2 regions of the Colwellia sp. MB3u-8 genome follow, and region 2 is predicted to be linked to the other one. Evidence: predicted binding sites of a transcription regulator. Region 2 holds the regulator's gene; the other holds the start of a gene.

Region 1 (16,903 bases), on a different contig from region 2:
TCTAGATAGATGGCATAATTGTCAGTAACGACTAAAATTAAAACTGATCCATCAGCCGATCAACTTTAGGGAAAATACTATGACAATCGAAGCTATTATTGAAGAAAAACTACTTGCTGCTTTTTCACCGCTTCATCTCGATGTAATTAATGAAAGTCATATGCATAATGTTGCACCGGGTAGCGAGTCGCACTTTAAAGTGATTATTGTTTCAGATGAATTTGAAGGCGAACGTTTGATTAAGCGCCATCGCGCCATTAACACATTATTAGCAACAGAGCTTGCAGATAAAATACATGCACTAGCCCTACATACTTATACTGAACAAGAGTGGAAAAACTATTACGCTGAGAACACGCCTTTATCACCTAAATGCCTAGGCGGTAGCAAAAAAACAGGATAATTTATCCACGTATTCCTGGTAAATAATCCGCTATTATATTTAGCACCGTTAATGTCATATTAGCGGTGTTTTTATGTACAGGATGTACGGTATGCTGCGATCACATGGATGTGAAAGAGCAGCGATGTACAGGATGTACGGTATGCTGCGATCACATGGATGTGAAAGAGCAGCGATGTACAGGATGTACGGTATGCTGCGATCACATGGATGTGAGAGAGCAGCGATGTACAGGATGTACGGTATGCTGTGATCATATGGCGGTTCCTAGCCATCTAGGTAATCACTCTATTGAGGGGCTTATAGCTATGTAAGAATATGGCTCCACGGTATTAGTAGAAGCATGATCGCCGATATGAAAGCTCTTTGCTGTCTAAGCTATACAATGCGTTAGCTTTCGAGTTTTATCAGGCCGCAGAGAACTATTACTCATAGATATGGCATGAGCAAGGTACTGGCTTAGCGTTTTTAGTTAACCAACAAGCTTTTGATGCTTTGCTTGTTGATTTGCAGAGTATTATTAAAGTGCTAGCCAATGCGTTATATGAATCAACTTTGACAGAATATAATGCCCGAAACAATACGGCAGTAAAAACCCTGGTTGAAGCGCATAATGTGCAATTACGTCAATTCCCTGCTGAAGTTATGTTAGCATTAAAACATCATACCGATGAATTGATTGCAGAACAGGTAAAAGCAGGTAAGTATTTTGCCCGCGTATGGCAGTCATATAGTGAATTTTTAGCGTCTATGCGAGCGTATAATAAATTAACCTCGCAAGCTTATGACCAAAACCGCTAACTTTTTAACAATGTTGTCGGTTTTTTGTCGAATATTATCGTTTGTTTTAGTCGAATATCGTCTAGCATTGCTGAGTTTCACCACTGGTCGCATCTCTTAAGAGGTAAAGCCAGAGTAAACTAGTCGGCAAATTGCTCGTAGACAGTAAATTAAGCTTAATTAATTTTTAATTAGGCATTTTTCAAACTCAAATTGTTACTTTGAATACCTCTGTAATACCATACTAATGTGTAGTGTATGTTATCGGAGTTTTGAAGTGACACTAAGAAGGTATAGTTATGGTTATTAAGCCAAAAATTCGTGGTTTTATTTGTACTAATGCTCATCCTGCAGGTTGTGCAGCGCATGTTAATGAGCAAATTGCTTATGTAAAAAGTCAGCCTCAAGCCGATGATAAACCTAAAAACGTATTAGTTATTGGTGCATCAACAGGTTACGGCCTGTCATCTCGAATCACAGCGGCTTTTGGTAATGACGCTAAAACATTAGGTATTTTCTTTGAAAAGCCACCAACAGAAAGAAAAACCGCATCAGCGGGTTGGTATAATACGGCTGCTTTTCAAGCGGCGGCTGACAAAGCAGGCCTCTGGTCAAAAAATATTAATGGCGATGCTTTTTCTCATGAAATTAAAGCAAAAGCTATTGCCGCTATAAAAGCAGAATTAGGTGAAATTGACCTCATTGTATACAGCTTAGCGTCTCCACGTCGTACGGATCCGGATACGGGCGAAGTCTATTCATCAGCACTTAAACCTATTGGTCAAAGTGTTACGACGAAAAATTTAAATACCTCTAAACGTACGATTGATACAATGTCAGTGGATGCGGCTACAGAAGCAGAAATTCAAGGTACTATCGATGTTATGGGTGGCGCTGATTGGGAGCTTTGGATTAAAGCACTCGGCGATGCGGGTGTACTGGCTAATGGCTTTAAAACCGTAGCTTATACTTATATTGGTAAAGAATTAACTTGGCCGATATACGGACATGCCACTATTGGTCGTGCAAAAGAAGATTTAGATCGTGCGTCAACAGCAATAAAAGCGACAACAGCTAATATTAAGGGCGAGGCTTATGTTACGTCACTTAATGCCGTGGTAACACAAGCCAGTTCGGCAATTCCTATTATGCCATTATATATTTCAGCTATGTTTAAAGTGATGAAAGCTGATGGCACTTATGAAGGTTGTATTGAGCAAATTCAAGGCTTGTTTAGAGAAAATATATACGGCAAAAACCCTATTATTGATGAAGCTGGGCGTTTGCGTCAAAATAACAAAGAGCTTGAAGACAGCGTGCAAAAACGTGTCACTGATATCTGGAATACAGTTGATAGCGACACCATTGATGAATTAACCGATTACCTTGGTTATCATCAAGAGTTCTTGAAGTTATTTGGTTTTGACGTAGTTGGCGTTGATTATGACGCAGATATTAATCCAGAATTGGCGATCAATAACCTGTTGTAATTTGTTGCAAATTACATGAAACATAACACTGAAAGTCATACAGCCTAGTGCATGATTAATTAATAACTTAATCACAGTGATTGAAAAACCGACAATTTGTCGGTTTTTTTATGTCGATTAGGCGTTATTTAGGCTTTATAATCTTGCTTGTTTACAACTTTATTGCAGAAAATAATGAGTCAATTTTTAACTGGAATTGACTTGTTATCGTAGTAAATTTCTACTAAAAAACGATATTTCGTTCTAATATTAGCCGTATTAGAGGTTATTCGACTAAATTGTTATTTTTTGTGCCGCTTAAGATAGAATCAAAATGTGGTTTTGTGCTAGAATCGCGCCAGAAATTTTAACTAGAGCCAGTGAACCTTGATTTATCAAAAATAAATTAAGACTTTGCTGAAATACACTGAAATCAGTCGTTTTGTTATTTGTCTGCGCTCATTGTTGTGGTGTTTTGCAACAGAAAGTGCAGTTAAATAGCTCAAAAATTGATTTTGATTACTCCCATCAAAAGTAGTGCAAGTGTTTATGATTACAATAAAAAAAGGTCTGGATGTTCCTGTAGTAGGTACCCCCCAGCAGGTAATCCATGATGGTCCGTCCATCAAAACTGTTGCAACATTAGGTGAAGAGTTCGTGGGTATGCGCCCAACCATGTTTGTTAAGGTTGGAGAAAGCGTTAAAAAAGGTCAGGCACTTTTTGAAGATAAAAAGAATCCTGGCGTTAAATTCACAGCTCAAGCTTCAGGTGTTGTTAAAGAAATTAATCGTGGCGAAAAGCGCGTATTGCAATCAGTTGTCATCGAAATTGGTGGCAGTGAGCAAGAAACGTTTACTTGTTATGCGGCTAACGAACTCAATTCTATTGCACGTGAAGATGTTGTTGCAAACCTAGTTAACTCAGGTTTGTGGACGGCATTACGTACACGTCCATTTAGTAAAGTGCCTGCGGTAGATGCCAAGCCTGTTGCCATATTTGTTAGCGCTATGGATACTAATCCATTGGCCGCAAATCCAGCACTAATTATTGCCGAGCAAAGTGCAGCATTTGCTAACGGTTTAACTGTGCTTTCGCGCTTAACTGACGGTGAAGTTTTTGTCAGTAAAGCGCCAGGTAGTGATATTGCGGTTAATTCATCGGCTATTGTCAATGAATTTGCTGGAAAACATCCTGCTGGCCTAGTAGGCACACATATGCATTTTTTGAAGCCTGTTAGTGCTGATAAAGTTGCATGGCATGCTGGCTATCAAGATGTTATCGCCATCGGACATTTATTTATTACCGGTGAGCTCGACAGTAGTCGTATTATTTCTCTAGCCGGCCCTGCTGCAAAGAACCCTCGCTTGATTCGTACCGTATTGGGTGCAAATGTTGCAGAAATTATTGCTGATGAAACACTTGATGGTGAGTTACGTGTCGTTTCGGGTTCATTACTATTAGGCGCAATTGCCTCAGGCGTTAAAGGTTACTTAGGTCGCTATCACACGCAAATCTGTCTGATCCTTGAAGGTAGAGAAAAAGAGTTTATTGGTTATATGTACCCAGGCCCTAATAAATTCTCAGTAACGCGTGCGTACATGTCACACTTCTTCCCTAAGAAGTTGTTCAACATGACGACTACAACCAATGGCAGTTCTCGAGCTATGGTGCCTATTGGTAATTTCGAACGTGTTATGCCGTTAGATATTTTACCCACATTGTTATTGCGTGATTTATGTGCCGGTGATACCGACAGAGCGCAACAGCTTGGTGCTTTAGAGCTTGATGAAGAAGATTTAGCCTTGTGTACGTTTGTTTGCCCAGGCAAAACAGATTACGGCGTGATCCTTCGTGATTGCCTAACCACAATTGAGAAGGAAGGTTAGTCATGGGCTTGAAAAAGTTTATTGAAGATATTGAACCGCAATTTGAAAAAGGCGGTAAATTTGAAACTTGGTATGCGCTTTACGAAGCGGTTGCAACAGGGCTATTTACGCCTGGCCAAGTGAACAAAGGTCAAACTCACATTCGTGACAGTATGGATCTTAAACGTATTATGATCACAGTATGGCTAGCGGTTTTCCCTGCTATGTTCTGGGGTATGTACAACATTGGTTTTCAAGCGGCTGACGCATTAGCGGCCGGTTACGCTTTATCTGATAATTGGCAAGTCGGTTTGTTTGAAATGTTGGGTGGTAGCTTATCTGCAGAATCTGGTTGGTTCAGCATGATGTGTTACGGCGCTGTGTTCTTCTTACCTATCTATGCCACAGTATTTGTTGTCGGTGGTTTTTGGGAAGTGTTGTTTGCCTCAGTGCGCAAACATGAAGTTAACGAAGGTTTCTTTGTTAGTTCAGTACTTTTCGCTTTAATCTTACCGGCAACTATTCCACTATGGCAAGCCGCCATAGGTATTACTTTTGGTATTGTTATTGCCAAAGAAATATTTGGTGGTACAGGTAAAAACTTCTTAAATCCAGCATTAGCCGGTCGTGCGTTTTTATACTTTGCTTATCCAACGGATATCTCTGGTGGCTCTGTGTGGGTTGCTGTTGATGGTTACTCGGGTGCAACAACGCTAAGTGCAGCAAGCCAAGGCCTAAACGATTATACCCTAGGTACTGATTGGTGGAATGCTTTCTTAGGTTATATCCCAGGCTCTGTTGGCGAGGTTTCCACGGTAATGGTTCTGCTTGGTGGTGCTTATATACTTTATAAAGGTATTGCTTCATGGCGCATCGTGTTGGGTGTGTTTACCGGTATGGTGTTAACGTCAATGCTATTTAATGCCATTGGTAGTGATACCAATGCTATGTTTGCTATGCCTTGGTATTGGCACCTTGTCAGTGGTGGTTTTGCTTTTGGTATGATGTTTATGGCAACAGACCCAGTAACCGCTGCATTTACCAATAAAGGTAAATATTGGTATGGGGCAATGATTGGTCTGATGGTGGTACTAATACGTGTGGTTAACCCAGCATTCCCAGAAGGTATTATGTTAGCTATTTTATTCGCTAACTTGTTTGCTCCACTACTTGATTATTTTATGGCTCAAGAAAATATCAAACGGAGGCTTGCTCGTAATGTCTGATACTAAAAAGAAAGAAACTTTCGGCGGAACTGTTGGTTTCGTATTTATAATTTGTCTAGTTTGTGCTGCCTTAGTATCAATTGCGGCGGTTGGTTTAAAACCCTTACAAACTGCAAATAAATTGCTTGATAAGCAAACTAAAATCCTTGAAGCATCTGGTTTATTAGCGGTAGCGCTTAAAGCGGAAAATATTAAAGCTTTGGGTGGTGAATCTGAAAGTATTGTTGATACGTATGAAAAGTATGTTGATGCCAAGATGATTAGCTTAGCAACAGGTAAAGTTATTGAAGGTAATGTTAAAACCTTTGATGAACGTGCTGATGCGCGTGATGTCAGTAAAAGCTCAATACCTGAAAATGATATTGCTGGTATCAATCGTCAAGCTGATAACGCTGTGGTTTATTTGATTAAAGATGAACAAGGTAAGGTATCAACGATAGTATTGCCTATTGTTGGCTCTGGCTTATGGGATCTAATGTACGGCTTTATTGGTTTAGAGTCTGATTTAAATACCGTGAAAAGCGTTATCTATTCTGATCTAAAAGAAACGCCGGGCTTAGGTGCTGAAGTACTTAACCCTAAGTGGAAAGCTTTGTGGCCAGGTAAGGAAATGTTTGACGAACAAGGCAATATAGCGATTCAAATTGTTAAAGGTGGCGCTAAAGCTGGCAATATTCACGGCGTAGATGCCTTGTCTGGTGCAACCTTGACCAGTAATGGTGTTGAGCGTACTTTACATTTTTGGTTAGGTGAAGAAGGCTATGGCCCATTTATTACTAACTATCGTGCTGGAGGACTGAACTAATGTCGACAGATACTAAAAAGGTTTTATTTGGACCTGTTGTTGATAATAACCCGATCGCCTTGCAAGTGCTGGGTGTTTGTTCTGCACTGGCCGTTACAAGCTCATTAGCGAATGCGTTGGTTATGACGCTTGCCGTGATGCTAGTAACAGGCTTTTCAAATTTATTTATTTCACTTATTCGTAATCAAATACCATCAAGTGTTCGTATCATAGTACAGATGGTGATTATTGCTTCGTTGGTTATTTTGGTTGACCAAGTATTAAAAGCGTTTTCTTATCAGCTATCAAAAGAGCTGTCGGTATTTATCGGACTGATCATTACTAACTGTATTGTGATGGGACGTGCTGAAGCTTTTGCGATGAAAGAAAAGCCAGGGGTTAGCTTTTTAGATGGTATAGGTAATGGTTTAGGTTACGGTGCTGTGTTGATGGTTGTTGCTTTTTTCCGTGAACTATTTGGTTTTGGTGAACTATTTGGTTATGAAGTGTTTACTTTGGTGCAAAATGACGGTTGGTACCAAGGTAATGGCTTATTAGTTTTACCCTTTAGCTCATTCTTCATTATCGGTTTAATTATCTGGGCAATTCGCCAGTTCAGGCCAGAACAAGTAGAGAAGGATTAAGTCGTTATGGAACATTATTTAAGTATATTTGTTAAGGCTATATTTATTGAAAATATGGCATTAACCTTCTTCCTAGGTATGTGTACATTCTTAGCGGTTTCTAAGAAAGTTAGCACGGCGATAGGTTTGGGTGTTGCAGTTGTTGTAGTATTAGGCATTGCAGTACCTGTTAACCAAATCATTTATCAAGCGATTTTAGCGCCAGGTGCGTTAGATAGCGTCATGGGTGTTACCGAGGCGAAAGACTCAATAGATTTAAGCTTTTTGTCTTTTATTACCTTTATTGGTGTGATTGCGGCCTTAGTGCAAATTCTTGAAATGGTTTTAGATAAATACTTTCCTGCGCTATATCAAGCACTGGGTGTTTTCTTACCCTTGATTACCGTTAACTGTGCCATCTTTGGTGGTGTGTCGTTTATGGTAGCGAAAAACTTAACCTTAGGTGAAAGTGTTGTTTACGGCATTGGCTCAGGTGTTGGTTGGATGTTAGCAATAGTATTAATGGCGGGTATTCGTGAAAAAATGAAATACTCGGACGTACCTGATGGCTTAAAAGGTCTAGGTATTACGTTTATTTCTGCAGGACTGATGGCCTTTGGCTTTCTTTCTTTCGGTGGTATTTCACTTTAGGTTTATGTTGGTTTTAGCGAACACTTACTTGCGAGTAAATGACTTAGCTAAAACCCTTAGAGAAAATTAAAGGAAAGTCGATGGAAATTATTATTCTCGGCGTATCGATGTTTACTGCGATAGTGCTAGCCTTAGTAGTGGTGATTTTACTTGCCAAATCTAAGTTAGTTTCTTCAGGTGACGTTACGATTAGCATTAATGGCGACCCAGAAAAGTCGGTAGTAACTCCGGCTGGTGGTAAGCTTTTAAGCGCACTTGCTGACCAAGGTATTTTTATACCTTCAGCTTGTGGTGGCGGTGGTACTTGTGGCCAGTGTCGTGTAGAAATACATTCAGGTGGTGGTGATCTGCTACCCACTGAATCAGGCCATATCAATAAGCGTGAAGCAAAAGAAGGTTGTCGTTTAGCCTGTCAAGTGGCTGTTAAGCAAGATATGGATATTGTGCTTGAAGATGAAATCTTTGGTGTTCAGCAATGGGAATGTGAAGTTATCTCTAACGATAACCAAGCAACTTTTATTAAAGAACTTAAGTTACAAATTCCAAATGGTGAGTCTGTACCTTTCCGCGCGGGTGGTTATATTCAAATTGAAGCACCTGTTCACCACGTAAAATACAGCGATTTTGATATCGATGAACAATACAAAGGTGACTGGAATCATTTTGGCTTTTTTGATGTAGAATCAAAAGTTGATGAGCCTACGTTACGTGCTTATTCAATGGCGAACTATCCAGAGGAAGAAGGCATTATCATGCTGAACGTGCGTATTGCTACGCCACCTCCAGGGCGTTTACATTTGCCAGCAGGTAAAATGTCATCTTATATCTTCAGCTTAAAAGCTGGCGATAAAGTGACTATTTCAGGCCCATTTGGTGAGTTCTTTGCCAAAGAAGGCGAAAGTGAAATGGTCTTTATTGGCGGTGGTGCAGGTATGGCGCCTATGCGTTCTCATATTTTCGATCAACTTAAACGTTTGCATACTAAACGTAAAATATCGTTTTGGTATGGTGCTCGTTCTAAACGTGAAATGTTTTATGAAGATGATTATAACGGCCTTGCTGCTGAAAATGACAACTTCAATTGGCATGTGGCCTTATCCGATCCACAACCAGAAGATAACTGGGATGGCATGACAGGTTTTATTCATAATGTATTGCATGAAAACTACTTGAAAGACCATGAAGCGCCAGAAGATTGTGAGTACTACATGTGTGGTCCTCCAATGATGAACGCTGCCGTTATTCATATGTTGAAAGATCTGGGTGTTGAAGATGAAAACATCATGTTAGATGATTTCGGTGGCTAATTAAGCTCGCGAATTCATTAAGTGAAAAGGCGGCCTAGGTCGCCTTTTTAATGGCTATTCTTTTATAATTTTATCACTGAATTTATTTAGCTAAAACAAGCGGTATTTTTTCATCAATGACGCAGCTTGCTTTAGCTAAGTAAACTTTTATTAAGGATATTGTGATGCAATATAGTTTTAACCTACCCAAGTACAAATTAGCCGCTAAATTATGGCTAATAACAAGCATGTTAGTTGTGTTTAGTGGTTGTTCACCCAGTAATGATCTTGCTCGTCAAGAATATTTGTTGCAAGGCAATACGATGGGCACCACCTATAATATTAAACTGGTGGGTCAGAACATAGACGCAGTTAAAATCCAGCAAGGTATTGATAAACAGTTAAAACAACTCAATCAGGAAATGTCGACTTATATTACAGATTCCGAATTATCAAGATTCAATCAATCAGGGTCACTTTCGCCGGTTAATGTCTCAGCAGGTTTAGCTCGGGTAATTAAAGAAGCTATTCGCTTAGGAGAGTTAAGTCATGGTGCGCTTGATGTAACGGTAGGGCCATTAGTTAACTTATGGGGTTTTGGGCCAGAATATCGTCCTGAAACCATACCAAATAATGAATTATTAGCGGCAACCAAAGCGCGAGTGGGTTTAGATAAGTTAGCATTTAAAAACGGCATGTTAAGTAAAAGTATTCCCGATCTTTATGTTGATTTGTCAACCATTGCCAAAGGTTATGGCGTTGATTTAGTCGCTGAGTTCGTCGAGGCGAATGGTATCAATAACTACCTCGTTGAAATTGGTGGAGAGATGCGTCTTAAAGGTTTTAAACATACCGGTGAACTTTGGCATGTTGCGATTGAAAAGCCTTTAAGTACTGAGCGTGCTGTTCATCAAATTATAGTGCCAAAAGATAACGCGGTTGCTACTTCAGGTGACTACCGCATTTATTTTGAAGCTGACGGCCAACGATTTTCGCATATCATAGATCCAAAGACGGGCAAGCCGATTAATCATAAACTGGTTTCTGTGACGGTAATTCATCCATCATCAATGACTGCTGACGGTTTATCTACGGCAATGATGGTGATGGGTGAAGAAAAAGCGCTGGCGTTTGCAGAGGCTAATGATCTTGCGGTTTACATTATTGAGAAAACTGATCATGGCTTTGTCGAGCAAAGCACGGTAAAATTCATGCAGTACCTCAAGTAGGTTTTCAGGGTTTTATTTACGTTACTGACGTTATTCCCGTTATTTAAAATTTATTTTTATAATCAACTTATTAAAGTTTTATCAAATAGGTAGGCACTCGTTATGGTTATTTTTTTAATCACCTTATGTTTTTTTCTCGTTATTGTTATGGCAATGGCAGTAGGTTATATATTTCAGAACAAAACACTTGCTGGTAGTTGTGGTGGTCTAGCGAACGTTGGTATTGATAAGTCATGCAACTGTGATGATCCTTGTGAAAAGCGCCAAGAACGTGATCGAGTAGCGGCATTAACCATTGGCGACATCAGTGTGAAAAATATTTAGACTGTTGACGTAAGTAAAGTTTTTAGCGCATTGTGTTATCAAAACTTGCAGTTTACGTCAGATGATTTTTAGAAAAAGGTGAGCTTAGCTCACCTTTTTCTGTTTAGCTTGAGCAGTATAACTTGAGCAATGGTTGTTTTTAGTCATCGAAGCTTCTTTGGTATTAGCAGAGCCTTGTAGCTCGATGTCAAAGAATGTGATGCTTAGTTAACTATTAACCATTAACTACTGCCATTTACCATGCTAATCACTTAACTAAAACGCTTAAATAAGTCGTTCAATTAGCCAATAGATAGCGATAACGGCAATCGCAATATTAAGCGACAGCACTAACCTTTTTTGATACCAAACTTTACTCCTCAAGGGATATAAAAAAATAAAAGCGAGGGCAATAACTGTCAGTTGTCCTAGTTCAACGCCAATGTTAAATGAGATCAAACTCAAGGCATATTGACTCTGCGCTAATCCCAGATCGCCTAATACCGAAGCAAAGCCTAAACCATGTAACAAACCGAAGGCAAATATTATCGGCATTCGTGTATAACTAGTAGTATTTGTTTGCGCTCGGTAAATATTCTCAACGCCTACATAGACAATAGATAATGCAATGAGCGGCTCTACAATTGCGCTAGACAAGGCTACAACACCGTAAATACTTAAGGCAAGCGTAATGGTATGCGCTAGGGTAAATGCAGAGACTTGCCATAGTAAAGTTGAGCGACGTTTAGCAAAAAGTAAAAGGGCTAAAACAAAAAGAATATGATCTAAGCCCAGTGGCAGTATATGAACAAAACCCTGATAAATATAATCAGCGGCAAGTTTTATTCTTGTAGGCACTATAGCGTTACTTGCTGCTAAGTTGGCGTTGGCTAAACTAATTTTATAACGGTTACTTAGGCTTGCTGAACGGATGATTTCTTGCTGTGGCCGAATCACTTTCAGTACAATATCACCCAATAATGGCGAAAATCGCACCGCAACTTCACCCACCCCTTGTGGAATATCTCCGGTTACGTTTAATTGCGCTTTATATTCGGTTAAGCCTGCTTGTTGAGATAATATTCGCTTTAAATGCTGTAATTGTAAGCCTTTAAAGGGCGAGATATTGTGCTTTAGATTTTGTTCTATGTTCCCGTCAATATTTCTATGCTCATTTATATAAGTAAAGTGCAGACTAGTTTGCTGGCTCAAAATAACTTGCAGATGTTCGAGTAGCTTTTTTTGTTCAACAAACGAGAGCTGATTGAGTACACCAATCACCTTAGTGTCATCACCTGAGATGTTGAGATTTTTTTTGAGTAAATGCAGCAAGTCTACCGTAACAACAAGTTGATAATGTTCACTGTTATCTAACGATAACGTCGCCTGATTAATATCATCACTATGAGCAGAGCTAGCGCATGAAAAAAGTGCTGTCGTTAATAAAATAATAAAAATATATAGCGGAGAAAGTGCTCGCGTATGCAAAATAAAAACCTTTATGGTGAGAAAAAAATAGCGCTAAGCTATCGCATCTTTTATAAAATTAACAGTGATTTTAAAATGAAGGGGATACTTTTAAATTTATATATCACGACTTATCTCTCCTTTACCTATTCTTTACTACTAGCTAGCGCTTATTAATGGACAAACATAAAAGCTAAACCTAAAGCTTATTATTTATCATGCCGATGGAAAGTGACAAAATTTTGCGATATATTATGATTTAGAGTAAAAACTTTAAAAATAATATAAGCCACATGTTATTTCACAGATTATAATACTGTGGGCAATACCTCTGCTTTGCTAAAATTTAAATGATTTAGCAAAGCAGAGAGCCTTATTCGTTACTTATCAGCGCGAATTTATCCGCTTAATCAGATCAAATTGATACATTAAACAGCGAGTAAACAGCCGAGTTAAGTTTGAAAATAGTACAAGCCAATAAAAGAGCCATTTTAGTCATGGGTCAAGGCTAATAACCAGAACAATATTGAGTTCATTAGGTACTTATGTTTAAAAAAATATTATTAATTCTGTTACTTTCATGTATTCCTGTTACTGCTTGGGCCTCAGGTCACGGTAGTATTGATTTAACCAACTCGATATTTGGTTTCACTGCCCTTATCTTATTCTCAATCGCCTACCTACTGGTTATTGGTGAAGACGTTATCCACTTAAGAAAATCAAAACCTGTGCTTGTTGCCGCCGGTGTTATTTGGTTAATTATTGGCTGGGTATACACCCAGCATGGAGTGCCCTTAGAGGCAGAGGAAGCCTTTAATCATAACTTACTTGAATATGCGCAGTTATTATTATTTCTTCTTGTGGCCATGACCTACATTAACGCTATGGAAGAAAGAGGTATTTTCGATGGCTTGCGTTTATGGATGGTTTCTAAGGGCTTGAGCCTTAGGTCGTTGTTCTGGGTAACGGGTATTTTAGCCTTCGCTATTTCTTCATTTGCTAACAACTTAACGACCGCCATGTTGATGTGTGCCATTATATTAAAAGTGGCGTCGAAGGATAAAAAGTTTATCAATATAGCCTGCATTAATATTGTTGTTGCGGCTAATGCGGGTGGTGTATTTAGTCCGTTTGGCGACATTACTACTTTAATGATTTGGCAGTCAGGGCTGGTTAAGTTTGAACAATTTATTGTCTTGTTTATTCCCTCAGTCGTCAATTTTGCAGTACCCGCCATCATCATGAGCTTTTTCATTTCCAATGAAAAGTCGACGGCAGTAGTCAGTGAAACTTTTCAAATAAAACGAGGAGCAAAAAGAATTATCGCACTTTTTGTGCTGACCATTGCAACAGCCGTGTTATGCCATAGTGTGGTTAATATGCCACCCGTGTTAGGTATGATGATGGGATTAGGTTACTTAAAATTCTTTGGTTTTTATTTACGTATGAGCCTACCGCGCTCTTTAGATAAAAAACGTAATAAAGCCGAAGCTGAAAACGATGCAGAGGCATTAAAAAAGCTTGGCAATATTATACCTTTTGATATTTTTGACAAAATTGCACGGGCAGAGTGGGACACCTTATTGTTCTTTTACGGCGTTGTTATGTGTGTGGGTGGTTTAGGCTTTATGGGCTATTTAAGTTTAGTTTCAGAGGCCTTGTACAGTAACTGGAGCCCAACTTATGCCAATATTGCCGTAGGTGTATTATCAGCCATTGTTGATAACATTCCGGTAGTGTTTGCGGTGTTAAGTATGAACCCAGTGATGGATCTTCAGCAATGGTTATTAGTTACCATGACCGCAGGGGTTGGCGGCAGTTTGCTGTCAATTGGCTCAGCGGCAGGTGTGGCGTTAATGGGGCAGACCAAAGGTATGTATTCTTTTATGGGTCACTTAAAGTGGAGTTGGGCTATTGCTTTAGGTTACGCGGCAAGTATTGGCGTACACTTTCTGATTAATGGTTAATGGTTAATGGTTAATGGTTAATGGTTAATATATTTTCAGTTTAGCTTAACTGAAAATATATGATTTCGAACTAGTTATTGTTATTACGCCTAAAGCGTATTTAACCTTAGCTAGTTTGCCGCTTAATATAGTAACTAATCACTTCAATGAGTAACCAGAAAAGGGGCTTGGCTCTATTCAATTACTCTTTAACTCAGTCTTCATTTTAACAATCCTTTGAGGAAAATTGATGCTTTGCACTACGGCCTACGGCCACTAGCATTCAACATCTTATAATGATTTATATTGATAACTTAAGCCATTTCTTCATTGTTTGATTTTACTATATTGACGCTAGCTTAATAAATGGTAAAGTAACTGTATTTATATACAGCTATGGTCTGTATTGTTATATCTTACATCAATTTATTTATATGGCATGCTGAATGTTTAAAGATAAGCCACCGCAAAAAAAGATAATTCATATCGATATGGATTGCTTTTACGCTGCTGTTGAAATGCGTGATAATCCCCAGTGGCGCCATGTGCCTATTGCTGTTGGTGGCAATGGGCCGCGTGGTGTGTTGTGTACTTGTAACTATAAGGCGAGAGAGTTTGGTGTGCGCTCCGCTATGCCAAACGCAAGGGCGAAAGCCCTTTGCCCTGAACTGATTATTGTTAATGGCCGTATGTCAGTTTATCAGCAAGTATCGCAACAAATTAGCGCCATATTACACCGCTATACTGGTTTAATTGAACCTTTGTCGTTAGATGAAGCGTATCTTGATGTGACTGATTCGCCGTTATTTTATGGTAGCGCTACCTTAATTGCCGAACAAATACGCCGTGATATTTATAACGAGCTTAATCTCACCGCGTCGGCTGGTATTGCGCCCAATAAGTTTCTAGCTAAAATTGCTAGCGATGAAAATAAGCCCAATGGCCAATGTGTAGTTACGCCAGAAAATGTCAGTGCTTTTGTGGCTAATTTAGCGCTGAAAAAAATCCCAGGCATTGGGCCAAAAACCAGTGAAAAGCTAAAAGTTTTTGGTTTTGAAAGCTGCGCCGATGTAAGAGCGAGTTCGGTAGCAAAACTACACACTATAGTGGGTAAATTCGCCAAGGTTCTATACCAACGTAGCTTTGGTATAGATGACAGAGCACTTGAAACGTCACGGATTAGAAAATCACTGGCAATTGAAACCACTCTGGCAGAAGATATTGATTCTATTGAACAATGTCAGACGATATTAATAAGTTTATTTAGTAAACTACAACTGCGCTTAGCCAAGTATGCCGATCGTGAAATTAGCAAACAAACAGTAAAAATTAAGTTTGCTGACTTTCAGCAAACAACGGTTGATATTCAATCAACAGCTTGTCTTGAAGCTGTTTTTATTACGTTACTACAAAAAGCTATGACCCGAGCTAATAATCGAAAAGTTCGCTTGATAGGCTTGTCATTGGGTTTTACTGAGCAGCATAGTCATGATAAGCAAAGTCAGTTAGCTTTATTTTAGCTTATATTAGTATTATATTTTTGATAACTTGGTGTTTTGGGTTTTATTGCCTTTAACATCATAATGCTAGGGCAAAGTGATCTAAGTACGGTCAAAGGGAGTAAAATAATCCATATCAACTAATGCGAATATCAATACCAACGGCAATTGAATGATAGAAGGTTAAAGCTATTAATAGGATTTAACCTATGCTTTGAATACTCAAGTCTTAATCATATTAACAATGGCGGAAAATTATGTTAAAAAAACTTTTAGTGCCACCAACTACACTTTTTAGCGTTTTAGTGAGTGCAGTCGTGAGTACATTATTGAGTGTTTCATTGCATGCGCAAGAAATGGCCGATGCCGATATAACTGTGCAACCCGCTGCAGGCGGTGTTTATATGTTGCAAGGCCCAGGTGGTAATATTGGTGTGTTAGGCACAGAGCAAGGTTTGCTATTAGTTGATGATAAATTTGCCCCATTAGCTGAGAAAATTGAAGCGGCAATGAAAGGCATTGAGGATAAAGCACTTAAATATATCATCAATACGCATTATCACGGCGACCATACTGGCAGTAATCAGTTTTTTTCACATAAAGCGCCAATTTTTGCCCATGAGAATGTTCGCAGCCGGTTGAGCAGCAAAGCCGACCATGAAGTAGAAAGTTTGCCGGTGGTAACCTACAAAGATGGTATTACTATTTATTTAGCTGACGAAGAAATTCAGCTAACACATTTACCTAGCGGCCATACTGATGGCGATACCTATGTTTACTTTAAAAAAGCGAACGTATTACATACCGGAGACTTATTTTTTGAAGTGGGCTTTCCTTATATCGACTTAGAAAGTGGTGGTAGTGTTAAAGGCTATTTAGCCAACGTTAAGTACATGCTAAAAAACACACCTGACGATGTAGTGATTATTCCAGGTCATGGTAAGTTAACCGACAAAAGCCATATGCTAGCCTTTGCGACAATGATGGAGTTTAGTATTAATAAAGTGTCTGCGGCACTTGCTGCAGGAAAATCTGAACAGCAAATACTTAACGAAGGTATGGGTGAAAAATATCAGCATTTGTCTTGGGCATTTATTTCTGAAGAGAAGTGGCTGAAAACCTTGGTTGCTGACTTAAAGTAATAGTTTACTGAGTCAAAGTAATAGGTGAGTTATCATCATCGGCGCTGTGAATACAAAGGTCGAAAAAACTGAACTCAGCTAACCGACTATAGATTATTTACCTATAAGGGCTTTTTAATGGCCCTTTTTTTATGTGCAGAATTTACAGTATGTAGAGTATATCGCGGGTACATGGTCATTACTCAATGATCATAATCTTTGCATCACTAACGCCTTATCGAACTTAACT
Region 2 (16,903 bases):
CTTACGCGATAAACTCAATGCTTTACCTTTTAGCATTCGCGTTGAGGCAGAAAATCAACAAACCATTTTTCAACAAGGTGAGTCAACTTCAGTAAGTTTTAAGGTCGATGTGGACGATTTTAATCCTGAACAATTAAATTGCTATATTTCTAGTTTAGGCCGTCAAGAAATTCAATGGCAAGAGGATGAAATGTTTACTATTAATTACAGTGCAGCACTGCCAACAGGTCGTGTACGTTGCAATTGTACCGCCCCCAGCATTAGTGAGCCTGGACGCTATTATTGGTTTTCAAAACCTTGGTTTATTCTCAAAGAAAACGGTCAGTGGTATCCACTGTAGCCTTATTCACGGTAAATAACACCTGTTAACACTATGGGTATTAAGGCCAATAGTATTAACGAATCATACTTTCTGTCGGTAGGATTTATGCTTTCAAGTAAGCCTTAACTTGTTCACACGATTGCTCAATCAATATGATGGGCTGAATCAATATAATGGATAAGGCTAATCAGCAAGTGACCTTTAAGCTGACAGCTATTCACTGACCGCTTACACTTAAAATTTGCTTTAACTCTAGCTCAATACAAAGCGACGATTTTTGCAAAGTCACTGACCAGTTTATCGCCTTCAATCACAGGAACTTCACCCAGTGCTTGTTTAGGTTTAAAAATAGCTTCTACTTTACCTGCGGGGTTAATCAAAACCAATGACGCACTGTGATCGACTAAATAACGGGTCGCAGTTGCGCCATGATTGTCTTTAGCATCGCTATTAACTTTTTGCCCTGACTTTTGCTCTGACGCTGGCTCTGATTCAGTTATCGCATACATTAAGCCTAAATTTCGTGCAAATGGAAATAACACACCGTGATGGCCATATAAGGCCTTAAATTCCGGATTGAAATAACCTATGTAACTGGCGAGCTTTGCTTGTGTGTCACGTTCTGGGTCAACAGACACTAATAACACTTGGCTTTTATTGCTGATCGCTTTTAAATCATCATAAATAAAATTCATTTCTTGTAAGGTAGTTGGGCAAACATCTGGGCACGATGTATAACCAAAAAACACCCAACTCCAATGACCTTTTAGCGACTCGTTATTAAACGCTTCGCCCAAATGATCAGTTAATTCAAAAGCTTTAACATCTCTTGCTTGTTGATAATGCAAGGCAAATTCAACAGGGGCTTTTTTATTTACCTGACCAAATAACATCACACCTGCTGCTAATGCCCCCAAGGCTACAATCAGAATAACAATTTTATTCATTAACCTGTTACCGGTAATAGATAATGATCGAGTAAAAGAATAATAAATAACGCCATTAAATGCACAATAGAAAACTTGAAAGTGTCCATTGCAGTATTTTCATCGGCATTAAATTTCAGTTTCCATGCGTAAGCAAAAAACACTAAGTTCAATACCACAGCGCCAATTAAATATAACCAATTACTCATCCCCACTAAATAAGGTAACAAGCCCACTATAAAGAGCAATACTGTATATAACAAAATTTGAGTTTTGGTAAAATTAACGCCATGTGTGACCGGTAACATAGGAATATTTACTTTTGCATACTCGTCTTTACGATGAATAGCCAAAGCCCAAAAATGTGGTGGCGTCCAAGTAAAGATTAATAACACTAATAATAACGCATTAGGATGCACTTCATTGGTCATTGCTGTCCAACCCAATAAAGGTGGAATAGCACCGGCTAAACCGCCGATAGTAATATTTTGTGGGGTAGCACGCTTTAAGTACATAGTATAAACAAAGCTATAACCGACTAAGCCTGAAAAAGTTAACCAAGCGGTGAGCGGGTTCACCAGGCTATATAAAATAGCGAAGCCTGTTACTGCTAGAGTCATAGCAAATGTCGACGCATTACGCGCGGTAAGTCTGCCATTCGGCAAAGGGCGATTATGAGTACGCCCCATTTCACTGTCGATGCGCTGATCAACAATATGATTAATCGCTGCCGCGGCAGATGACAAAAAACCAATACCTATCATCGACGGCACTAATACCTGCCATGGAATAACACCCGGCACAGATAAACACATGCCCACTAGCGCAGTTAATACTAATAACGCGACGACCCTAGGCTTGGTAATTTCATAATAATCACGCCAAATGGGTGTATTAGGTGCGCTATGGCTCGCTTCTATTGTGTTGCTTTGACTCATAATATGCTCCTAAGTTTTACGTTTTAAACTGTATGTCATGGTAATTAATGACATCATTAACATGGCGGCTACTACGTTGTGGCTAACCGCAACATTTAGCGGTAGTGAGAACCAAACATTGCTAATACCCAAACCAACTTGCACGCTGAGTATAAAACCTAAACTCAATGCGGTGTTCTTAAAAAATGGTGATTGCGCCTTACGAAAAATCCGAATAGCCAACCAAAATAAGTACAGTGTTGTTACTATAGCACCTAAGCGATGCATAACATGAATGGTCAAGCGTGAGGCATGATCAAGGTGGCCAAATTCATAACTTTCTTTCTCCGGCGGAATAAGATCAAAAGCATGTTCAAAGTTCATCTGCTCCACCCAACCCGCTTGGCATATAGGTAGTTCAGCACAAGTAAGCGCGGCATAGTTAGATGATGTCCAACCGCCCAAACCAATTTGTGCCACTAAAATAAAAATACCAATCACAGCAAATTTAAAGTATTTTTTCAGGCCAATGTCACCACCCGGCACTCGAAAATCACTCAAACGTAAATACAGTAATAGCAATAAGCACAGCGTAGTAAAGCCACCCAGTAAATGCCCCATTACCACCACAGGCATTAACTTCATGGTGACAGTCCACATGCCAAGTGCCGCTTGAAAAATCACCACTATTAGCAGTAAAATTGGCAGTCCTAACGGACCACGTTGCGCGCGACGCTTTAGCGACATTAAGGCAATAATAAGGATTAACACCCCTAATGAACCAGCGAAATAGCGATGGATCATTTCATTCCATGCTTTTTCTGGTTCAACAGGACGTTCAGGAAACGCTTGCTCAGCAGCAATAATTTGAGCACTGGTTTTAGGGACTTCAACTAAACCATAACAACCTGGCCAATCTGGACAACCAAGACCTGCATGGGTTAGGCGTGCATAAGCACCTAAACTGACCACCACAATCGCTAATAATATACTAACAAAAACAAGTTTTCTAAGGTCGGAAGAGCTTTGTGTTTTCATTTAGCCAATCCTTGAATACTTCAGCAGTTTCTTAAAGTCTGCCAATATGGCTTTGCCAAATTGTGGCAGCTGCTCGGCATTTTTGGGTGGTACATGGCTAAGAATGACGTTACCTAGGGGGTCAACAATCAAGACTTGTGATTGTGTGATCGCCACCTTTGCCAAAGCGGGCATAGTTTGAATATGCCAGCGTTTAAGTTGAATTTTTTCTGCTTGCTCTGCGCGTAAATCTTGTTGCGTTAAGCCAACGAGTTTCACACGTGGCATTTCTTTACCTAGGGCAATATAAGTGTTGTTAACACTGACCAAGGTCTTTTCACATTGCTCATCACAACGGGTTGGCAAGGTGTATAACATCAACCATTGGTGATCAAAGTCATCAATACTTAAACCAAGTTGCGCTAAGGTTAACTCATTTTCAATCAGTTGCCCTTGATTGGTCACTCCGTAATTAAACCATTGCTGATTCAACGCTAATTTAGCTAGTGCAATGGGAATGATGAAAACCGCCAAGAGAATTAGCATACTGCGGCGCGATTTATTTAACTTTGAAGAACTCATACAACTCAGCCTTTTATTCTTATTATTTGGTTTCGGTATCTGTCTAACCTGCTTATTCGTCATTATCTCAGGTTACTTATGCTTATTCAGACGGATCTTTTTTAGCCATTTTTATCGCCGCCCAAACCATCAAACTTATCCAAGCTAACGCTAAACTAAACCATTGAAACGCATAGGCTCGGTGTTTTTCTGGTGGCATTACGATGGGCTGCCAATTTTTTATATAACCTATAGTCTCTTTTTTATCTAAATAAACGACAAAGGGCAATAGTTTCTTGCCAATTAATTCTGAAAACTTATCTAGTTCGATTTGCTGTACTCGTAATGGCCAGGACGGATTAGTTAAGTTTTGTGCTTGTAATTGAATACCCACTTCCACTTCTCGCACATGGCCTGTGATGGTGTGTTGGCCAGTAATAGGGCTGATTTCAGGTAATATATTTCGGTCAATTGAGCCTTGTACCCAACCTAGATTCACTAATATAGCATCACCATTACTTTCAATGATTTGATAAACACGATAACCCAAACGGCCTTTATTGGGTTGGTTGTCGAGTAAAAATATTTTATCGCCAACAAAATCACCCTTTAACTGAATAGGTAAATCGTTAATACCATCTTGTAAACCGCTCAGTGTTAATACTTGCGCTAGTGATAAGTCTTGGCGTTGACTTAACTCACTGATGCGCTGTTGACGTTGTTCTTTTTCAAGCGCTCGGTCAACCTGCCAAAATCCGAGCTTGATTAATGACGAAAATACTAGCATGGTAAATATAACCATCGGCCAGTTAAGTTGCTTGAATTTGTGCTTAAGTGATACCGACTTCATAAACTACCGCATGTTGACTAACTAAAAACAGATGATAAAAGAGAGAATACTGTGTTAATTAAATTTATTGTTGTCGGCTTATTAGCCTTTATGGTTTATAACCTATTTCGAGCGTTATTCATTATGAATAAAAATGATCCGAATAAAGCATCTATGTCTAAATTTATAGGACGACGGGTGATGACCTCTGTTGTACTGGTGTTATTACTACTACTGGGTATTCTCACCGGAGTGATTACACCTAACCCTAGTCCGTATTAAATAGTCAAAAGGTACGATATTTATCAAGATAAATATCGTACCTTAAACTGCTTATTCAAACACAATAGCGTTAAATAATATAAACGAACACGAACAGTATTACCCACACTACATCAACAAAATGCCAATACCAACTCGCGGCTTGAAAGGCAAAATGGTTTTTCGGCGTAAAATGCCCCTTAAATACTCGAATAAGCATCACTAGCAGCATAATTGTCCCTAAGGTCACATGCATACCGTGAAAGCCTGTTAGCAAATAAAAGGTATTGCCATAAATGCCACTGTCTAAATACAATTTCATTTCGTCGGCATAACCATGGGCGTATTCTAAGCCTTGGCAAAACAAAAACACCACACCTAGCACAACGGTCAGCCCTAACCAAAATTTCAATAAACCACGTTTATTCTGCTCTAACGAAACATGAGCAAAATGGGCAGTAATTGATGAAGTTAACAACAAAATAGTGTTAATTAATGGCAAGCCATACCAACCCATAGCTGTAGTTTCAGTACCGTCTGGCGTTTTAATTAATGGCCAAGTCGCGGTAAATTCAGGCCATAAAATTATTGCCGTTGCTGCATTATTTCCGGCGCCATCAAGCCAGGGTACTGAAAAAGTACGGGCGTAAAGTAAGGCGCCAAAAAAAGCGGCAAAAAACATCACTTCTGAAAAAATAAACCAACTCATACCTTGGCGGAATGAATTGTCCATTTGGTGGCTATATTTACCTGACATTGACTCGGTAATAACATTGTTAAACCAACCAAACATCATATAAATAATCAATGCAATACCCGCCAGCAATACCCAGCCGCCGCCTGCATTTTCAGGGTTATTCAAATTTGCAACATAATTTGCCGCACCTACAGCAATCAAAAATAAGGCAATAGCGCCTACTATTGGCCATTTGCTTTGCGCTGGTACGTAATAACTTTCGTATTCTTTTATTGTCATTGTTGTTCCCCTCATTTAAGTGCCAAGCACTTAAGAATCAACCGAGCTTGTAATGTCGTACAAGGTGTAAGATAGGGTGATGGTGGATACGTCATCGGGTATGTCCAAATCGACATAAAATTGCAATCCCATTTCAACATCCTCACTGGCTTTTAACGGTTGGCTATTAAAACAAAAGCATTCTATCTTTTGAAAATAAACCGCCGCCCGTCCTGGTGATACTGACGGTACAGCTTGTCCGACAATATCTCTTGTAGACTCATTTTTAGCGTAAAATATAACGGTTTTTCGCTCACCTGGGTGTACTTCTACTTCATTAACCATTGGCTCAAACTTCCAAGGGATACCTTTGGCTGTCCGAGTCAAAAATTGTACGGTAATCGTACGTTCGGTATCTATGCTCTTGACGTTGTAACTTGCCGCAACATTAGATGTTTTTCCGTTTAACCCCGTGATATCACAAAAAACGTCGTATAACGGCACCATCGCAAAACCAAAACCAAACATACCAAAAACAATCAACATCAGTTTTTTTACTGTTTTTTTCACCGAAGCATCATGCGTTGTCGCTTGTGCTTGCTTTGATAACTTGTTTTGCGATTCACCGTTAGTCATTTTAGCTCCACTTAATCAATTTTTGGTGGCGTTGTGAACGTGTGGTATGGCGCAGGGCTAGGCACTGTCCATTCCAAACCTTCAGCTCCATCCCAAGGTTTCATCGGCGCTTTTTCTCCGCCTCTAATACACTTGATAACCAATACCAAGAAGATTAACTGCGAAATACCAAAGGCAAAGCCACCAATACTCACCCACTTATTAAAGTCAGCAAACTGCAAAGCATAATCAGGAATACGACGAGGCATACCGGCCAAACCTAAAAAGTGCATTGGGAAAAACAATAAGTTTACTGAAATAAGTGAACACCAAAAATGCCACTTACTTAACGTATCGTTATACATGTGACCCGTCCATTTTGGTAACCAGTAATAAGCGCCAGCAAAAATAGAAAACAACGCCCCAGTAACCAATACATAGTGGAAATGAGCCACAACAAAGTAAGTATCGTGATATTGAAAATCAGCTGGGGTCATTGCTAGCATCAAGCCAGAAAAGCCACCGATAGTGAACAAAATCACAAAGGCAATAGAGAACAACATAGGGGTTTCAAAACTAAGAGACCCACGCCACATAGTAGCTGCCCAGTTAAAGACTTTCACCCCTGTAGGTACGGCAATTAACATCGTGCAATACATAAAGAATAATTCGCCAAATAACGGCATACCCGTGGTAAACATGTGATGCGCCCAAACGATAAACGACAAAAATGCAATGGATGCAGTCGCGTAAACCATTGAACTGTAGCCAAATAGAGGCTTACGTGAGAAGGCTGGAATCGTTGTAGAGACAATACCAAATGCAGGTAAAATCATGATGTAAACTTCAGGATGACCAAAGAACCAGAAAATATGCTGGAACATTACCGGGTCACCACCACCGGCGGCGTCAAAGAAACTGGTGCCAAAATAGGTATCGGTTAACACCATAGTAACGGTACCCGCGAGCACCGGCATCACCGCTATTAACAAGTAAGCCGTAATGAAAAATGTCCAAACAAATAATGGCATTTTCATGTAAGTCATACCAGGCGCACGCATATTCATAATGGTTACAACGATGTTAATTGCGCCCATAATTGAGGAAATACCCATAATATGTACCGCAAAAACGAAGAACGCTGTACTGCCGTTACTATAGGTGGTTGATAAAGGCGCGTAGAAGGTCCAACCAAAGTTTGGTGCACCACTTTCCATAAAGAAAGACGACAATAAAATAGCGAAAGCAAAGGGTAATATCCAAAAGCTCCAGTTATTCAGCCTAGGTAGTGCCATATCTGGCGCACCAACCATCATAGGTAGCATCCAGTTAGCCAAACCGGTAAAGGCTGGCATTATCGCACCAAATACCATAATAAGACCGTGTACTGTGGTCATTTGGTTAAAGAAATCAGGCTCAATTATCTGTAGTCCAGGCTGAAATAATTCAGCTCGGATAACCAACGCCATAGCACCGCCAGTTAAAAACATGATAAAAGAGAACCATAAATACATCGAACCAATGTCTTTATGGTTTGTGGTATATAACCAGCGTTTTATGCCGGTCATTTTATGATCATGGTGCTCACCGTCATGTGAATCATGCTCGGATTGATCATCAATTACATCAGTAGTCATTATAACGCCTCCCTACTTCGCGCTAGCAGCAACAACAGCTGCTGGCTGGACTAAATCACCGGTGTTATTACCCCAAGCGTTACGCTCATAAGTGACAACCGCCGCAATTTGCGTTTTAGTTAATTGGCCGGCAAAAGCCGCCATCGCTGGATTTTTCTTGCTGCCGTTAAGCACCATATCCAAATGCACTGCTACATCACCGGTAGCAATCACACTACCTTTAAGTGCAGGAAAAACAGGCGCCATACCTTCACCCGTAGCTTGATGACAAGCAGCACAAGCTGTCATGTAGACATCTTCACCCAGGGCCATTAATTCATCTTGGCTATAAACCTTTGATAAATCTTCTTTCGGTATAACTTTGGCAACAGTTGCAGCAACTTGTTCTTTAACTTCTTCAACCGCTTGCTCAACCGTATCTGAGGTACTTGCGCCACTGACCGCTTGCACGTCAGCCGCTTGAACAGCTTCACCCGTATTGTTACCCCAAGCATTACGCTCATAAGTTACAACCGCCGCAATTTCTTTTAAGCTTAATTGCTTACCATAAGCTTGCATGCCGGTACCTGCTTTACCATTAACGACAATATCTATATGCGCGCTAGCTGGACCCGTTGTGGCAATAGCACTACCTTTAAGGGCTGGAAATGCGGGAGGTAAACCTTGGCCACTGACTTGGTGACACGCTGCGCAGTAGGCGGTATAGGTTGTTTCTCCTAGTTGCATTAATTCGTCCATTGAAGCCGAAGCATTTAACGACGCCGCTTCAGCAGCTGCTGCATTGGCTTGCATTTGCTTTTGCTCATCAAGCCAAATGGCGTAATCTGCTTCAGACTTAACTTCAACCACTATCGGCATAAAGCCGTGGTCTTTGCCACACAACTCAGCACATTGGCCACGATAAACACCGGGTTCATCGACCTTGGTCCAAGCTTCATTAATAAAGCCTGGGTTAGCATCTTGTTTTACCGCAAATGCCGGTACCCACCAAGCATGGATAACATCATCAGAAGTAATAACAAAACGCACTTTTTTATTGATTGGAATAACCAAAGGACGATCAACTTCTAACAGGTAATGTTCACCTTTTTCTGCTGAGGTACCATCTTGGTTTTCGTATTGTTCACGCGGAGTAGAAAGCACTGAATAAAATTCAAGGTCTTGATCAAAGTATTTATAATGCCATTTCCACTGAGAACCCGTTACTTGAATGGTTAAATCCGCATCATCGTTATTTTCCATATCGATCAGCGTAATAGTGGCTGGAAAAGCCATAGCAATTAGAATAACAACAGGAATCGCTGTCCAAAGAATTTCAACTTTTGTGCTTTCATGAAAGGTTGCTGGTTTAAAGCCTTTTGATTTACGGTGAAACACCATAGACCAAAACATAGCACCAAAGACCACAACACCAATAGCAGTACAGATATAGAGCACTAGCATATGTAAATCATATACGTCTCTGCTCACCTCAGTAACACCTTTAGTTAAGTTCAGCGACATCTCTGCCCACACTGAACTAGAGAACAAGCCCCCTAGCAACAACAAACCTAGGTTACGTCTTTTCACACGACATCTCCTTCACCTTTAATTTAGGCCAAATAACATATTTTCATTATGAAAACCGGCTATTTAGCGCATACATTTATTATTATTTAAGTGACGCATTAATCAACAGTTGCCAATTGCGCCCTATTGTTTTTTTGTACGTTTTCCAGACTAGAATTACTTAAAACTTGATAGGGGTCAATTTTTAATTTCAAAAGCATGATAAATAAAAACCAATAAATACAATAGAGTAAATGCCCTAAACTGGACGACAAGTAGATTTTTAAAAGGATGGCTGCAATGTTCATATTTTGTTCAAGGCATAATTTTCATGCTGAATAATAAATAATCAACACAGAAACTTGCTGTATAAAAAGCAAGCTATTAGCGGTATTTATTGCCGAACAGGAGGATTGTTCTAACCAAAAAAATTGAGGTACATATTAGGCACAGAAATGGTTATCAAGCATAAGAAATACGCAGATTTTAACCCCCTAGATTAAACCTAGTGATAGTTAAATCTGCGAAATATAATGTAGAAAAATCTAGTTTAGGTAAATATTAGCATTTATGAAGTAAGTGCAAGCTGAACTACATCCAATCAGCCGCGCGAATAACACCAACGGCTAGACCTTCGATATTAAATTGCTGAAACTTTAAATCGACCTTAATCGGTGCAAAATCTTCATTTTCAGCATGTAAATAAACCACATTGCCCTCACGTTTAAAACGCTTAACGGTAACATCGTCTTCCACACGAGCAACAATCACTTGACCATTTTGCACGTCGGTTGTTTGATGAACAGCCAACAAGTCGCCATCCATAATGCCGATATCTTTCATGCTCTCGCCATTAACACGCAATAAATAATCAGCCGGAGGATGAAATAAATTGCCATCAACTTTGTAATGCTGCTCAACATGTTCTTGCGCCAAAATAGGCTCACCGGCCGCTACACGACCAATAAGTGGCAAACCATCTTCAGCGATAAACTCTTGTGTAAGACGAATACCACGCGATGTGCCAGGTAGCATTTCAATATAACCTTTCTTCGCTAGCGCTTTTAAATGTTCTTCTGCTGCATTGGCCGACTTAAAACCAAAAAAAGCAGCAATTTCAGCACGCGTTGGCGGCATACCTGTGTCGGAAATTTTTTCTCGGATCAGATCAAAAATCTGCTGTTGTCTGGGGGTTAAAGGGCGCATAGTTGTTCCTTAAGCTACTTAAGAGCGAGCCTGTATTTTTACACAGTATTACTGTTATTGTATACAGGCTGTAATTAAACGCAAGAAAATAATCATCCGCCTTTGCTAGTTTGGGTTTTAGTTGCAATGGTGGTGTTTCTAAAAACATTAAGTGCTCAATCCATGTTGTTGTAAGCGGCTTTCACGATTAAAATCAGTTAGGTGTGCATCACGGTCAATTTCATTGTTGATGAATCAAAAAGCACTGCTGATTAAGGTCATTAAAATAGCCATGAATAAAACTATTAACCTTGCTCAAACAGCAGGTATATAGGTTAATAAAACGTAGAAGGTGAATGGAAAATAATGAATAAAGACGAATATTTAGATTGTTGCCAAGCACAGTTGCTGAAAGTTTTTAGCCTCGCAAAAAATCATAAAAAAGATGATAAGCAAAAATTCAGGGCTGAAGGTTTTATCCATGCGGGTAAAGCGTTAGGCGTTATATCTCATGCAGAGGCTGTCGACGTTATCGCGCGAGCTCACTTTCAGGTATTTGGTGAAAGTATTGAATCTCGCCAAAATAGAAAAGCGAGCTTAAAAGAAGCTGTTGCTAAAGGTGATGAAAATTTTATTAACATTCCGGCTTATGAGCGATCAAAGCTATAATGCTTCAATCTCCCTCAACTCCTTAAGACTTTAAGACCTCAAAGTACCGTAAGTCATTTTACACAATGGCTTAAATACCCAGTGATGCAATAAGCGCCTCAGTTAACCAAGCTGTTGGCAAGTTTATAGCCTTTGCAAGCATGGTTTAGTCTGGGTATTAGCGCTTTCATTGCAGGCTTGGCTTGTCAGTATTCTAGCTAAACTCAGTACCTTAAGTTAACATCAATCTAGCTATCAACCACCTCATATCAATAGATGTAAACTATGATAAAAATTCGTGATTTAGAATATCTAACGGCCATTGCCGAATATAAGCATTTTGGCCATGCCGCTGAGGCTTGCTTTGTTAGTCAACCAACGCTAAGTGGTCAAATTCAAAAACTAGAACAACGCCTTAAGCTAACCTTAATTGAACGCCAACCGCGCAATGTTATGCTAACACCCGCAGGAGAAAAGTTAGTACAACAAGCTCGGCAAGTACTTAACGCCGCGAATAACTTTGAAGAAGCGGCAAAAGCGCTACTTGATCCCCTGTCAGGTGATTTACATATAGGCTTAATACCGACGTTAGCGCCATATATATTGCCGCATATTATGCCGGCACTAAACAGCAATCTAGCGAAAATAAACTTCTATTTACATGAAAATAGAACGCAAGATTTACTGCAACAATTGGAAACAGGTAAACTCGATATTTTAATTTTGCCTTGGTTGCCAGAAATGGCGCGTTTTGAACGTTACGATTTATTCACTGAGCCCTTGGTGATGGCAACGTCACCTTCACATCCACTGGCTAATAAAACTAAAGTAACATTTGATGATTTACATAATCAAAAAATTCTCACTTTAGAAGATGGCCATTGTTTGAGAGATCAAGCCATGGGCTATTGCTTTAGCGCTGGTGCGGAGGAAGATCATAGTTTTCGAGCCACCAGTCTTGAAACCTTACGTTATATGGTGGCCAGCAATATGGGTATTACGCTGCTACCACAGTTGGCGACAATTAATTATGCTCCACAAAAGCATATTCATTACATTCCTTTTGAAAGCCCGCAGCCGGTGCGTGAAATATCTTTACTTTGTCGTGCTGGTTACGCGCGTATGGAAAGTGTTAGAGCGGTGGTTAATGAAGTGCGCCAAGCAATGACGGGGTTATTTGATGAATAAATTAGCTATATTTCACAACACGCTTATTAGCTTCGACCAAAAACGCTATCGTTGCCAACGATAGCGTTTATTTTTTGAGTACTTATTGCACTAGCGTTTCAGTACTAATTAAAGCGACGAATTAATCCGCCATTAGGCTGCAGCTTCGCTAACGCTTTCAGTGTTTTCAAGCGGGTTCGGTGTTCTAATTAAATAATCGAATGCACCTAATGCTGCTGTTGCACCACTGCCCATAGCGATAATAATTTGTTTAAATGGCGTGTTTGTTACATCGCCCGCCGCATAAACACCCGCGATATTGGTTTCACCTTTGTGGTTAATGATCACCTCGCCTCGCTCGGTTAAATCAACACTTCCTTGCAAAAACTTTGAATTTGGCACTAAACCAATTTGTACGAAAATACCGGCAAGTTCGATACTCTCTTGCCTATCTGTTGCACGATTAAGGTAGTTTAGCCCAGTAACATGCTTGCCATTACCTAATACTTCGGTGGTTTGAGCATTAACAATAATCTCGATATTTGGCAAAGAACGCGCTTTATTTTGTAATACCGCATCAGCACGCAGTACGCTATCAAATTCAAGAACAGTAACATGCTTAACTAACCCAGCTAGATCAATGGCTGCCTCGATACCTGAGTTACCGCCACCAATTACCGCAACTGATTTGCCTTTAAATAATGGCCCATCACAGTGCGGACAATAAGCGACACCTTTACCACGGTATTCTTGCTCACCAGTGACGTTCATTTCTCTCCATCTTGCGCCTGTGGCAATAATGGTTGAGCGTGTTTGTAAGATAGCGCCGTTTTCTAATTCAACGGTGATTAAACCACCTTCAACATCACTTTCTATAATTTTTTTCACCTGTTGATTATTCATAATATCAACATCGTATTCATTAACATGGGCTTCTAGATTAGCCACTAGTTTAGGCCCATCAGTTGCATTCACTGAGATAAAATTTTCAATGGACATGGTTTCTTGTAATTGGCCACCAAAATTGTCTGCCACTATGCCTGTGCGTATCCCTTTACGGGCACTATATATCGCTGATGACGCACCTGCTGGGCCACCACCTATAACTAATAAGTCAAAAGCTGCTTTATTGTTTATCGCCTTAGCCTGTCTCGCGCCAGCATTGGTATCAACTTTGTTTAAAATCTCAGTTACCGTCATTCTGCCTTGGCCAAACGCTTTACCGTTTAAGTAAACTGCCGGTACTGATAAAATATCTCGTTGGTAAACTTCTTCTTGGAATAATGCCCCATCAACCATCACATGCTTAATTTGCGGATTAATTGCCGCCATCATGTTAAGTGCTTGCACTACGTCTGGGCAATTTTGACAACTTAAGGAAATATAGGTTTCAAAGCTATGCTCACCTTCTAGTGAGGCCACTTGCTCAATCACCGCTTTATCAAGCTTTATTGGATGTCCACCGCTGTGTAACAAGGCTAATACCAAAGATGTAAATTCATGTCCCATCGGCACGCCAGCGAAGCGCATTTCGCCACCAGTTTTAACTGATTTTACTAACATTGATGGCACTCGCTCGTTGCTTGCATCTGCTGCAACAACCGAGACTAATGCTGACATTTCAGCAATTTCTGTCACCAAGGTATTTAATTCTTTTGATTTAACGTCGTCACCTAAAAATACTGATAATTCAACAGCCGATGTTAAATTCTGTAAATAGGTCGTTAGTTGTTGCTTTAAGTTTGTATCTAACATGGTTTATTCCTTTGAAAAAACTGATGAATAGGATGATTTTTAGGTCATGCTGAATTGGCTTGTTAAATACCGCGATATTGTAAAAATATCGCGGTAGTTTTTTACTTTATTTAGATTTTGCCAACTAAATCTAATGATGGTGTTAATGTTTCTGCACCTGGCTGCCATGCTGCTGGACATACTTCACCGTCATGTTCAGCTACATATTGTGCCGCTTGAATTTTGCGCACTAGCTCTTTTGCTGAACGGCCTATACCTAGATCATGTATCTCAGCAATCTTAATTTCGCCTTCAGGGTTGATAACAAACGTGCCACGTAATGCTAGGCCGTCGTCTTCAATCATGACACCAAAGTTACGAGTAATTTTGCCTGTTGGGTCACCAATCATTGGGTAGGTAATTTTGCCAATAGTGTCTGAACTGCCATGCCAAGCTTTATGGGTAAAATGTGTGTCCGTTGATACTGAGTAAACTTCAACGCCCATTTCTTGTAGTTGTGCATAATGGTCAGCCATATCGCCTAACTCTGTTGGACAAACAAAGGTAAAGTCAGCTGGATAAAAGAAAAATACTGACCATTTTCCTGCAACATCAGCTTCTGAAACCTCGACAAATTCGCCTTTACTAAATGCTGTTGCGTTAAATGGTTGTATGGTTGAATTGATAATTGATTTATACATGTTTATCTCCACTTGTTTTAAAAATATGAGTACTTGTTAAGTAGGAGCAATGATACGTCAGCATTTAAAATAGGAACAATCGTTTGAATTTATTATATCGATAGGCAAAAACTATGAGTGTATTGTAGAATGAAATGTAGAAAGAGAGGATGTTGTTGTGATTGTTTAACTTTATTTTATAGATGGCTAAAATTTCAATGTTACAGAAAATGATATGAAAAATAAGATTGCCGATTAATATCAGCTTAATTTCTTTAGCTATGATCAAAGCAAAAAAAAGACAAAAAAAACGCCCCTCAATTGAGGAGCGTATAAAAATATAAAACACTAATAAAAACAAAAACAGAGGGGAGAGTCTCTTGCTAAGTAAGAGTGTCATTACCATGGTTAGTTCAATTTATATAAAAATAAACCTAAATCCCTCAACGAAGATTTGGTGAAAATAAATGATTTACTACTCATGGAACAAAAACTAATCGCTTTGCTCCTTGAGCACTTTCAATAACTAATAAGTCATCCGCCAAAAAATATAGGCAAAAAAAACGCCCCTCAATTGAGGAGCGTATAAAAATATAAAAACACTATAAAACACTAATAAAAAAACCGAGGGGGAAATCTCTTGTTAAGTAAGAGTGCTATTATTATGGTTAGTTCAATTTAAATAAAAATAAATCTCTTTGCTCCTTTACCACTTTCAATAACTACTTATCACTTTCAATACCTAATAAGTCATCCGCCAAAAATTATAGGCAAAAAAAACGCTCCTCAATTGAGGAGCGTATAAAAATATAAAAACACTAATAAAAACAAAACCGAGGGGGAAATCTCTTGTTAAGTAAGAGTGCTATTATTATGGTTAGTTCAATTTAAATAAAAATAAACCTAAATCCCTCGACAAAAATTTGGTGAAAATAAATAATTTCACTACTCAAGGAACAAAAATTAATTTATTTGCTCCTTGATCACTTTCAATAACTAATAAGTCATCCGCCAAAAATATAGACAAAAAAAACGCCCCTCAATTGAGGAGCGTATAAAAATATAAAAACACTATAAAACACTAATAAAAAAACCGAGGGGGAAATCTCTTGTTAAGTAAGAGTGCTATTATCGCGGTTAGTTCAATTTATATAAAAATAAAACAGGCCCCATCGACGAAAATTTGGTGAAAATAAAGGATTCACTACTCAAGGAGCAAAAATTAATCGCTTTGCTCCTTGAGCACTTTCAATAACTAATAAGTCATTCGCCAAAAATTATAGGCAAAAAAAACGCCCCTCAATTGAGGAGCGTATAAAAATATAAAAACACTATAAAACATTAATAAAAACAAAACCGAGGGGAGAATCTCTTGCTAGGTAAGAGTCACTTGATAGTGGTTAGTTCAACTTTATTGAAAAATAATTTTATATCTGTGTAAGTTGCTGCCTATCAGCAATTAAATTAAGTATCTTGGACAGTTTTTTAGCAAGGTAACCCGACAATAGTTTCGGCTGTTGGCGTATTAATTCGGATTCAGCCGCTGTAATAGCAACATGACAATCTATTAACCTGTTGTTTGAGCTCAACAACAAAACGTCATCTGCAAACGTTTCTACCTCAACACTCGATGCTTGTCTTGCTACATTGCCAAATTCCTTAATCGCGACAAGATAAAAATTGATTTGTAAAACCTCTGCTTCATCGCCATACCAATTCGCCGTCATGGTATGAAAATTTAACTGCGCTTCAAGTTTATTACTAATGGCGGCAATATTTTTTATTTTGGCCACTAAGTCATCACTCACCTGAATAGAAATTGGCAAGGTTTCAGTCATAATATCCATGATGGTTAACGCCTTTTTAATAAGTAGTTTATCGGTAAATAATGAGCATTCACC

The links. The regulator LexA, encoded in region 2, represses DNA repair genes until DNA is damaged. The targets are predictions, from matches to a motif close to TACTGTATNNNNATACAGTA.
Region 1: the regulator LexA is predicted to act here: its motif matches at 14,410-14,429, upstream of dinB (DNA polymerase IV).

The regions. Positions count from the first base shown of each region.
Region 1 covers NZ_JACGVA010000066.1:20,171-37,073, forward strand. Annotated here, with positions in the region: gene H4J54_RS11355 (BolA family transcriptional regulator) at 80-403, shown strand; gene H4J54_RS11360 (hypothetical protein) at 839-1,204, shown strand; gene fabV (enoyl-ACP reductase FabV) at 1,483-2,673, shown strand; gene H4J54_RS11370 (Na(+)-translocating NADH-quinone reductase subunit A) at 3,202-4,539, shown strand; gene H4J54_RS11375 (NADH:ubiquinone reductase (Na(+)-transporting) subunit B) at 4,542-5,744, shown strand; gene H4J54_RS11380 (Na(+)-translocating NADH-quinone reductase subunit C) at 5,737-6,549, shown strand; gene H4J54_RS11385 (NADH:ubiquinone reductase (Na(+)-transporting) subunit D) at 6,549-7,172, shown strand; gene nqrE (NADH:ubiquinone reductase (Na(+)-transporting) subunit E) at 7,179-7,802, shown strand; gene nqrF (NADH:ubiquinone reductase (Na(+)-transporting) subunit F) at 7,883-9,109, shown strand; gene H4J54_RS11400 (FAD:protein FMN transferase) at 9,274-10,317, shown strand; gene nqrM ((Na+)-NQR maturation NqrM) at 10,420-10,641, shown strand; gene H4J54_RS11410 (HupE/UreJ family protein) at 10,906-12,108, opposite strand; gene nhaD (sodium:proton antiporter NhaD) at 12,633-14,054, shown strand; gene dinB (DNA polymerase IV) at 14,480-15,553, shown strand; gene H4J54_RS11425 (MBL fold metallo-hydrolase) at 15,790-16,674, shown strand.
Region 2 covers NZ_JACGVA010000068.1:79,570-96,472, reverse strand. Annotated here, with positions in the region: gene H4J54_RS12920 (polysaccharide deacetylase family protein) at 1-340, shown strand, start outside; gene H4J54_RS12915 (SCO family protein) at 580-1,269, opposite strand; gene cyoE (heme o synthase) at 1,269-2,186, opposite strand; gene H4J54_RS12905 (heme A synthase) at 2,196-3,203, opposite strand; gene H4J54_RS12900 (hypothetical protein) at 3,204-3,764, opposite strand; gene H4J54_RS12895 (SURF1 family protein) at 3,847-4,593, opposite strand; gene H4J54_RS12890 (DUF2909 domain-containing protein) at 4,645-4,854, shown strand; gene H4J54_RS12885 (cytochrome c oxidase subunit 3) at 4,925-5,809, opposite strand; gene H4J54_RS12880 (cytochrome c oxidase assembly protein) at 5,840-6,424, opposite strand; gene ctaD (cytochrome c oxidase subunit I) at 6,436-8,040, opposite strand; gene coxB (cytochrome c oxidase subunit II) at 8,053-9,543, opposite strand; gene lexA (transcriptional repressor LexA) at 10,180-10,794, opposite strand; gene H4J54_RS12860 (hypothetical protein) at 11,140-11,442, shown strand; gene oxyR (DNA-binding transcriptional regulator OxyR) at 11,707-12,609, shown strand; gene ahpF (alkyl hydroperoxide reductase subunit F) at 12,742-14,343, opposite strand; gene ahpC (alkyl hydroperoxide reductase subunit C) at 14,454-15,023, opposite strand; gene H4J54_RS12840 (hypothetical protein) at 16,430-16,849, opposite strand.